4 regions of the Solibacillus sp. FSL H8-0538 genome follow, and region 1 is predicted to be linked to each of the others. Evidence: riboswitches for the same ligand, from Rfam matches in the RefSeq annotation. Region 1 holds a riboswitch; each other region holds the start of a gene.
The links. A riboswitch is a leader RNA that binds a small molecule or an ion and turns the genes downstream of it on or off. The one in region 1 is predicted to bind S-adenosylmethionine.
Positions count from the first base shown of each region.

Region 1 (2,205 bases):
AGGAGGAAGATGAATGTGGAAAAGTGTATAATCGTAGAAGGTCGTTCGGACAAATTGAAAATAATCCCTCTATTAGCCGAAAACGCTACGATTTTATGTACAAATGGTACGATTAGTGAAGAAGACTTAATCACGCTTATCGAGCCTTATGAGCATTGCGATCTGTATACAATGTTTGATGCCGATAAAAACGGAGAGAAATTACGTAAGCTCATGAAGCGTTGCTATTCTGATGCGATACAGCTCGTCATCCCGAAGCAATATATAGAAGTAGCCGAAACTCCAAGTGCTATTTTACTTCAGCTATTAGAGGTAGCAAAATTTGCCGTTCACAAATAAAAGTATAGGATGAAGCAGATGAACGAATGGACTAGACAAAAGTGGGAACAACAAATGCAAGAGCAGCCGTTAACTGCCTTTTATTTATATACACCGATGTGTGGTACGTGTGCAGTTGCATCAAAAATGATGGATGTTGTGGAACAATTACTCCCAAATCTCCCATTAGGGAAAGCCAATTTAAATTATATGGAGCAGCTCGCTTATGATATTGAAATAGAAAGTGTGCCCTGCCTAGTTATATCGCAAAGAGGTGAAATCGTAGATAAAATCTATGCATTTCAATCCGTACCATTTTTGTATGAAATATTAAAAAAACATTTGACGCATAATTGATAGCGTGATAAAGTAACATTCATAATAAAAAATTTAATAGCGTTACTCTTATAAAGAGAGGCGGAGGGAAGTGCCCTATGAAGCCCGGCAACCAGCATGTATGATGAAAAGGTGCCAAGTCACACAAAGTTAAGCTTTGAGAGATGAGAGAACGGTTGAACGTATAAAAATGCGAAAACCTTTCTACTATGTCTTCAAGTAGAAAGGTTTTTTCGTTTACGTCTAGGTTTAATCGCCACGCCCTCGAGTTCGATGCCAACATGATGTTGGTCAGTTCGCCAGTTCGGGTGTAAACCGGCGCATTAACACTCTTGGTTTACAAAATAAAGCAGCGCAGAGGATGCTGTTTTTAGAAGGAGTACAGTAATGATTGAATTAAAAAATATTACGAAAGTTTATAAAACGAAAAATGGCGACTTAACAGCTGTTGAAAATGTAAACTTATCGATTAAGCAAGGAGAAATCTATGGCATTATCGGTTATAGTGGTGCCGGTAAAAGTACAATGATTCGCCTGTTAAATGGTTTAGAAAAGCCAACAAAGGGCTTAGTTACAGTTAGTGGCAATGAGCTATCATCTGCTTCAGGACGAAAACTACGCGAGGCTCGTCAAAAAATTAGTATGATCTTCCAACACTTCAACCTTTTATGGTCACGCACTGTGGCGGAAAACATCGCCTTCCCGCTTGAAATTGCAGGTGTTCCCAAAGCAGAACGTGTAAAACGTGTAGAAGAGTTAATTGAACTTGTTGGTCTTACTGGTCGCGGCAAAGCGTATCCTTCAGAGCTTTCGGGAGGACAAAAGCAGCGTGTCGGTATTGCGCGCGCCTTAGCGAATAACCCAGAAGTACTTTTATGTGATGAAGCAACATCTGCACTTGACCCGGAAACGACGGATTCAATTTTAGAGCTTCTTTTAGATATTAATAAAAGACTTGGCTTAACGATTGTACTAATCACACACGAAATGCACGTTATTCGTAAAATTTGTCACCGCGTCGCTGTTATGGAAGCTGGACAAGTAGTGGAGCAAGGTGAGGTGCTACAAGTATTCCAACACCCGCAAGCACCAATTACGAAAAAATTCGTTTCACAAGTATCAGGTGCAACACAAGAAACGCAAGAATCTTTAGAGCAAATTTTAGCGAAATATAAATCTGGGAACATCATTAAGCTATCATTCGTTGGACAAACGACAGAGCAACCAGTCATTTCGCAAATTATTAAGCAGTTTGATATTGCCATTAATATCGTTCAAGGTGATATTTCTCATACAACTAGTGGTCCGTACGGTACATTGTTCGTGCATATTGATGGACAGCAAGCGGATATAGATGCTGCACTAGCAATACTTGAGCAGCATGAAATTAAAACGGAGGTGATTGAGCATGCTTAGTCAATTATTTCCGAACGTCGTGTGGGACAAAATGTGGGAAGCGACGTATGAAACACTTTATATGACTGTAATTTCAACAGGTGTAACCTTTGTGCTCGGTCTAGCAATCGGGATTTTACTATTTTTAACGAGTCC
Region 1 is NZ_JBBOPI010000001.1:2,936,587-2,938,791, reverse strand. It holds gene MHH87_RS14060 (toprim domain-containing protein) at 10-339, shown strand; gene MHH87_RS14055 (thioredoxin family protein) at 358-675, shown strand; SAM riboswitch class I at 721-825, shown strand; gene MHH87_RS14050 (methionine ABC transporter ATP-binding protein) at 1,042-2,070, shown strand; gene MHH87_RS14045 (methionine ABC transporter permease) at 2,063-2,205, shown strand, end outside.

Region 2 (2,205 bases), 1.1 Mb from region 1:
GACCCGCATCTAGCGTTGTCGTTACGCTTTTTTAATGTAAATAAAATACGATTTCTCTTGGATCTTCGAGAAATCGTATTTAGGGCTAAATATGAAATTCAATCGCATCTTCAACAAAATGCCAATTATAAGGTGTTTCTTGGTATACGTAGTAGTTTAACCAGTTGTAAAACAGCAAGTGGGAATGCGCGCGCCAAGTATTTTTAGGTGCCTTTGTTGAATCGTCGTACGGGAAGTAGTTCACAGGCATCTCAATTTCGTCGCCCTTCTCTAAATCACGGTAATATTCATCCGAGAGCGTAGATGCATCGTATTCTAGATGGCCGGTAATCATAATATGCTTATTGTTTTTCGACTGTACAATAAAGACCCCTGCGTTATCTGAATAACTTAGTAAACGTAAATTAGGGTGTGCGCGTACCTCATCAATCGAAACCGATGTATGTCTTGAGTGTGGTGCGACATATTCATCACTAAAGCCGCGTACAAGGTCTACCGTTAAATCGGTAATGACATGTGAGTAAATACCAGAGCATTTTTTCGGTAGCTCAAATTTTCCGATGCCAAAGTGATGATAGAGTGCTGCCTGTGCGCCCCAACATATATACATGATTGACGTCACATTGGCATTTGCCCAATCCATTATGGTTTTAATTTCTTCCCAATAACCAACTGCTTCAAAGTCCATTTTTTCAACGGGTGCCCCGGTAATAATTAGTCCGTCATAGCGGCGGTGTTTGATTTCATCGAATGTTTGATAAAACGTATCTAAGTGAGATTTTGAGACGTTTTTTGATTCGTATGTAGCGGTATTTAGAAATGTCACGTTTACTTGAAGTGGTGTATTCCCTAATAAGCGTAGTAATTGTAATTCGGTTTTCTCTTTTTCCGGCATTAAATTAAACACTAAAATGTTTAAAGGACGGATTTGCTGTGTTTTCGCACGGTCTTCTTCCATTACGAAAATTTTTTCTTCTTTCAATCGCTCTCCAGCGGGTAAATGTTTCGGTATATTAATTGGCATTCGTATTCCCCCCATTTTAGTTTTTAACAAGGGCGAAGTCTATATGGCACCGTGAAATTATAAAACCTCTCATTCCAGCAAAAAGAATGAGAGGTTGATCGCTCGTTCTTATCTCTCAAGGGAGTCCCTTGCTGGAAGTAGCACCTTTCTAACCATGTTAGAGGTTGCTGAAGCTTCAACGGGCCATATCCCTCTGCTTCTCTTGATAAGACTATTAAATTGGATTAATAATATCATGCAATTTGGAATTATGCAATAATTATAAATGTATTTTTACCTCCCGAACTCCTTCCGATAAATCGTATCGTCCTGCAGCATATATACATAATTACCGCGCATCAAAATCTCACCATCTAGTAAACTGTTAGCATCGTCCATGAAATTGATTACGGGTCCTGGTAAATAGTCTGTACTATGCGGGAAAAGACGCCTTACTTGCCCCTGCCAATCAGACACTATAAATGTATCATCCTCATCGCGTACAAAATGTTGAAAATATTGTTCCCTAATGGACCAAAAACCGCAATTCAAGCTTCCTTCTAAATCATCATAGGCCTTCACGAGCTTAAAATCATCGTAAATAAAGAAAAGTTGTTCTTCCTTATTAATGTTCATGGCAGAGCATTCCACCATGTCAAACATACGCGCATCCCATAGCCGCTTCCCTGACCGATTAAAAACGACGACACCTTCACGGCCGATTGTATTACTAGGGTCCCACCCGAAATTCCCATAGACACCTTCATCGGTATAGCCAACCCAAATGCGGTCACTGTCATCAATTTGCATATAATTAATACCATCACCGAGTAATAATTGACTAACAATCTTCCCTTGATTATTAGCAATTATCGCGTTTGGTCCTTCATCAATAGCAATGCGAGAACTCACAAACAAATAACAGCCATCTGAAAACTGATCCATGCGATCGACAAATAACGGTAACTTAATGTGTAAGATGACTGCACCATGTACCTTTAAATGTACGAGCTTATATTCAAATAATGTATCCTCTTCAGTATCTGGTGTTGTTATGTTATAGAGTAATAGAACTTCATCTTCAACTGTTGCACTAAAGGCATATAGTTCAAATGGGGTTGTGTAGCTCGCCCATTTAGGTAACTTGATGTGCTCTTTTGGATGCCAAAAAAATTCAGCGTTCATTGTTCATCCCTCGTTTC
Region 2 is NZ_JBBOPI010000001.1:1,855,437-1,857,641, reverse strand. It holds gene metA (homoserine O-acetyltransferase MetA) at 86-1,024, opposite strand; SAM riboswitch class I at 1,130-1,236, opposite strand; gene MHH87_RS08720 (hypothetical protein) at 1,298-2,188, opposite strand.
Region 2: another riboswitch for S-adenosylmethionine. It lies ahead of metA (homoserine O-acetyltransferase MetA); the one in region 1 lies ahead of MHH87_RS14050 (methionine ABC transporter ATP-binding protein).

Region 3 (2,205 bases), 440 kb from region 1:
TTTGCAAGATTTTGAATTGCCAAATACAAACTTCACGAAGGAAAGTTCCATTGGAGAGTTCCTTGATTATTTCTTGGGTGAAGAGCTCGTACAGAAACAGGTTGCGCCAGTGCTTGCGGGGGTCTATTCCGGGGATTTATATCAGCTATCACTAGCATCCACATTACCATATTTAGTGGACTATAAAAATAACTACGGTTCAATTATTAAAGGTTTTGAGGAGAACCGTGAGCAGTTTGAAAAAGCGAATAATAAAAAATTCATTTCATTCCGCACAGGACTGCCTGCTTTAATTGATCGTTTAGAGGAAAGCTTACCTGAAGTTGAGTTTTTTAAAAATACTGCAACAGAGCGTGTTGTCAAAAATGGCGAGCAATATGATGTAGTACTAGCAAATGGCGAGACAATAACTGCGGATGTTGTCGTGCTTGCTGTGCCAAATGAAACGGTGCGCTCGGTATTAGTAGATGAGGCGATAGATACAAGCTTGAAAAAATTCACAACAGCTTCCGTATTGACGATGTATCTAGGTTTTGATGTACCTGATAGCATTTTACCAGCTGATGGGACAGGGTTTATCGTTTCATATAATAGTGATTTAGTATGTAACGCTTCAACTTGGACGAGCCGTAAATGGAAGCATACATCGGCCTCAGGTAATTTACTTGTACGATTATTTTATAAAAATAGTAATCCACACTACGAAGAGCTAGCTGCAATGACAGATGAACAGTTGACACAAGTTGCGCGAGAGGATATTCGTTTAAGCCTTGGCATTGAAGAGGCACCGAAAGTAGTCAATGTGACAAAGTGGATACATCAAATGCCGCGCTATGATTTAGCACATAATGAAGCGTTAGGTGTTGTAGTAGAAGATCTAGAAAAACGGTATCCCAATCTACTGCTTGCGGGCTGTTCTTATTTTGGTGTAGGAATTGGTGCTTGCATTCAAAATGGTAGAAAAACGGCAGACCAAATTATTACAATAATCAAGTAGATTAAACTAGCTTCCGCTTTATTCGGTTAAATAGTCTTGACGTTCTTCTTATATAAAGTTATGATTCTTTTAATTATTTCAAAAATTCATATATTTCTTATCGAGAGAAGCAGAGGGACTGGCCCAATGAAGCTTCAGCAACCAACATTTGTCAGGTGCTAAATCCAGTAGGCTATTAATGCCTGTAGATGAGAGGGAACTAAATTTACAATGTGTAAAGCCTTCTTAAACAAGAAGGCTTTTTATTATAGATGAAAAAGACTGAAAATACAGTAAATAAATCGTGTGGAATGAGAGTGAGGAAATAGTATGGGATTGCTTGAAACGTTACAAACACGTGTGTTAACAGCAGATGGTGCGATTGGTACGCTACTGTATTCATATGGCTTAGATTATTGCCATGAGGAAATGAATGTTGCCCGACCGGAAATTATTGAAAAAATCCACGGTGAATACATTGCAGCTGGTGCAGATATCATTCAAACAAATACATATGGCGCCAATGCGATTAAACTAGCTCGTTACGGTTACGAGGGACGGGTAGCAGAATTTAACCGCGCCGCACTTGAAATAGCAAAACGTGCAGCTGCACCAGGTGGACAGTTTGTGCTTGCAACAATTGGTGGTATTCGTGGCATTCGTAAAAGCGATACAACGCTTGAAGAGATTTTAGCAGCATTTCGTGAGCAGGCCGAAGTGTTACTTGCAGGTGAGCCGGACGGATTTTTACTAGAAACGTATTATGATTTCGATGAATTATCAGCATCTGTACAATTGCTACGTACATTAACGGATTTACCCATTATTGCCCAAGTATCAATGCATGAGCCAGGTAGATTACAAAATGGTATGACGCTAAATAGTGCATTGTATGAGTTAGATCATATCGGTGCAGATATTGTTGGGAGCAACTGCCGTTTAGGTCCTTTCCATACAATTCAAGCATTTGAAGGCGTACAGCTACCAAAAACAGCGTACCTGTCTGCGTATCCAAATGCATCTTTACTTGATGTAGAAGATGGGCGCGTTGTGTACGAATCAGAAGCGGATTATTTTGCGCGTGCAGCCGTGGAGCTAGTTGGCCAAGGTGTGCGTTTAATTGGCGGTTGTTGTGGAACGACCCCGAAGCATATTAAAGCGGTTAAAGAACATTTAGCGAATATAAAGCCGCTTGCAGCTAAAGAAATTAAGCCAGTAAGCGTAGAGTT
Region 3 is NZ_JBBOPI010000001.1:3,374,742-3,376,946, reverse strand. It holds gene hemG (protoporphyrinogen oxidase) at 1-997, shown strand, start outside; SAM riboswitch class I at 1,092-1,192, shown strand; gene MHH87_RS16150 (bifunctional homocysteine S-methyltransferase/methylenetetrahydrofolate reductase) at 1,307-2,205, shown strand, end outside.
Region 3: another riboswitch for S-adenosylmethionine. It lies ahead of MHH87_RS16150 (bifunctional homocysteine S-methyltransferase/methylenetetrahydrofolate reductase); the one in region 1 lies ahead of MHH87_RS14050 (methionine ABC transporter ATP-binding protein).

Region 4 (2,205 bases), 120 kb from region 1:
CTGCTGCTACGATGTTTTTCGCAACGTAACGTGCTGCGTATGCTGCTGAACGGTCAACTTTTGTTGCATCTTTACCAGAGAATGCGCCGCCGCCGTGACGAGCATATCCACCATACGTATCAACGATGATTTTACGCCCTGTTAAACCAGCATCGCCTTTAGGTCCACCGATTACGAAGCGGCCTGTTGGATTGATGAAGTATTTTGTGTTGGCATCGATTAATTCAGCAGGTACGACTGGTCCGATTACCATCGCTTTTAAGTCTGCTTGAATTTGCTCTAATGTTACATCTTCATCATGCTGTGTAGAAATAACAATTGTATCCACACGCAATGGTGTATTGTTTTCACCATATTCTACAGTTACTTGCGTTTTACCATCTGGTCGTAAATAAGTAAGCTCGCCTGATTTACGTACTTCTGTTAAACGGCGTGCTAATTGATGCGCTAAGCTAATTGGTAAAGGCATAAGTTCTGGTGTTTCGTTACATGCGTAACCAAACATTAAACCTTGGTCACCAGCACCAATTGCATCGATATCGGCATCTGTCATTGAACCTTCACGTGCTTCAAGTGCTTGGTCAACACCTTGTGCGATATCCGGTGATTGCTCACCAATTGCTACTAATACTGCTAGATTTTCAGCATCAAAGCCGTATTTACCACGCGTATAGCCAATTTCTGCTACTGTATCACGAACGATTCCTTTAATATCTACATATGTAGATGTTGTAATTTCTCCTGCTACAAGTACTAAACCTGTTGTTACAGTTGTTTCACACGCTACACGTGCATTTGGGTCTTCTGCTAAAATCGCATCTAAAATGGCATCTGAAATTTGGTCACAAATTTTGTCCGGATGCCCTTCCGTTACACTTTCAGATGTAAACAGTCGTCGGTTTGTCATTTGATTTCCTCCTAGTTATCCTTGCAAGTAAACTTGCGAATTTGAGACGGTACTCATATTCCCATGTTAAGTTCATGCCAATAGGATGAACTTCAAGCCTTTACTGCTTTTTTAACACGAGGATTTCGAAAGGTATATAATATTGAAAGAACTCATTTCATTCGAGTTAATTCCTATTTATTGGATAGACACCTCTCGCCCCATTACAGGACGAGATGATGTCCTTTATTATGTGGTTAAAAAAGTTAACCTTTCTTAAGCACTAAATAAAAAAATCCCTTCGCTCATTAATCGTACAATCGTACGTGAGGAAAGGAGTGTTGTTTTCGTTACCTTTCACTCTTATCGTTCAAGGGAATGTCCCTTGCATCAGGTTGGCACCAACACGTTACATGATTAACATGTATTGCAGGTTGCCGGGTTTCATAGGGCCTGACCCTCCACCAGCTCGGGATAAGAGTATCCGTTCAAGACTACATGTTACGTAATAATTCAAGTGATGTCAAATAATATTTGTCGATTTCTGTACAGGTCTTTACCAAAACTTGCGCTTTACCTAAAAGAAAGTGTACTATTTTATAAGCACATGGAACGGAAGGCGGCGAGTGTAGCTGACGGCATTCGCCTTTCGCTACAGAGCAAAGCTTCCTGCGGGAAAAGCATGCGAACCGAGACCCTGGACTGAGGTCAACACGATGTTGGTCACAAAGGCGTTGCCACAGGACGTGGCGTACTTAGCCTTTGTTCTTTTGTTCCACTGAAGCGGCTCGGTGCTTGCCCGCGGAAAGCGTCCGCCTGGAGTGGAATGTGCTGTCAAGTACAGATTTTGGTGTAGAGCCTTCTGTACAGTAAAAAAATCATTAAAATTAATTAAGAGTTAGTATAGATTATTTAACTCAATGTGTTATACTATTTTTGAAATAGGAAAAAGAAATCCCTTAAAACTGGGAATATTATAAAAAAGGATGGTATTTAATCGATGAATTCAGTAGAAATTGCTAACGAACTGAAGGAATTATTAAGCGGTGGAAACATCAAAGTTCAACTTTCAGTACCACAATTAGTAGAAAAAGCTACATCACGCGGAGAAGCAATGTTAACTGTAGACGGTGCCTTATGCGCTGAAACAGGTAAATATACTGGTCGTTCTCCTAAAGATAAATACATGGTAGAAGAAGATAGCTCTAAGGATAAAATTGACTGGGGCAAAGTAAACCGTCCTATTTCATCTGAAGTGTTCGATAATCTATATGTTAAAGTTGTAAACTACTTAAAAGAGCAAGACGAGTTATTCGTAT
Region 4 is NZ_JBBOPI010000001.1:2,812,858-2,815,062, forward strand. It holds gene metK (methionine adenosyltransferase) at 1-907, opposite strand, end outside; SAM riboswitch class I at 1,247-1,367, opposite strand; gene pckA (phosphoenolpyruvate carboxykinase (ATP)) at 1,887-2,205, shown strand, end outside.
Region 4: another riboswitch for S-adenosylmethionine. It lies ahead of metK (methionine adenosyltransferase); the one in region 1 lies ahead of MHH87_RS14050 (methionine ABC transporter ATP-binding protein).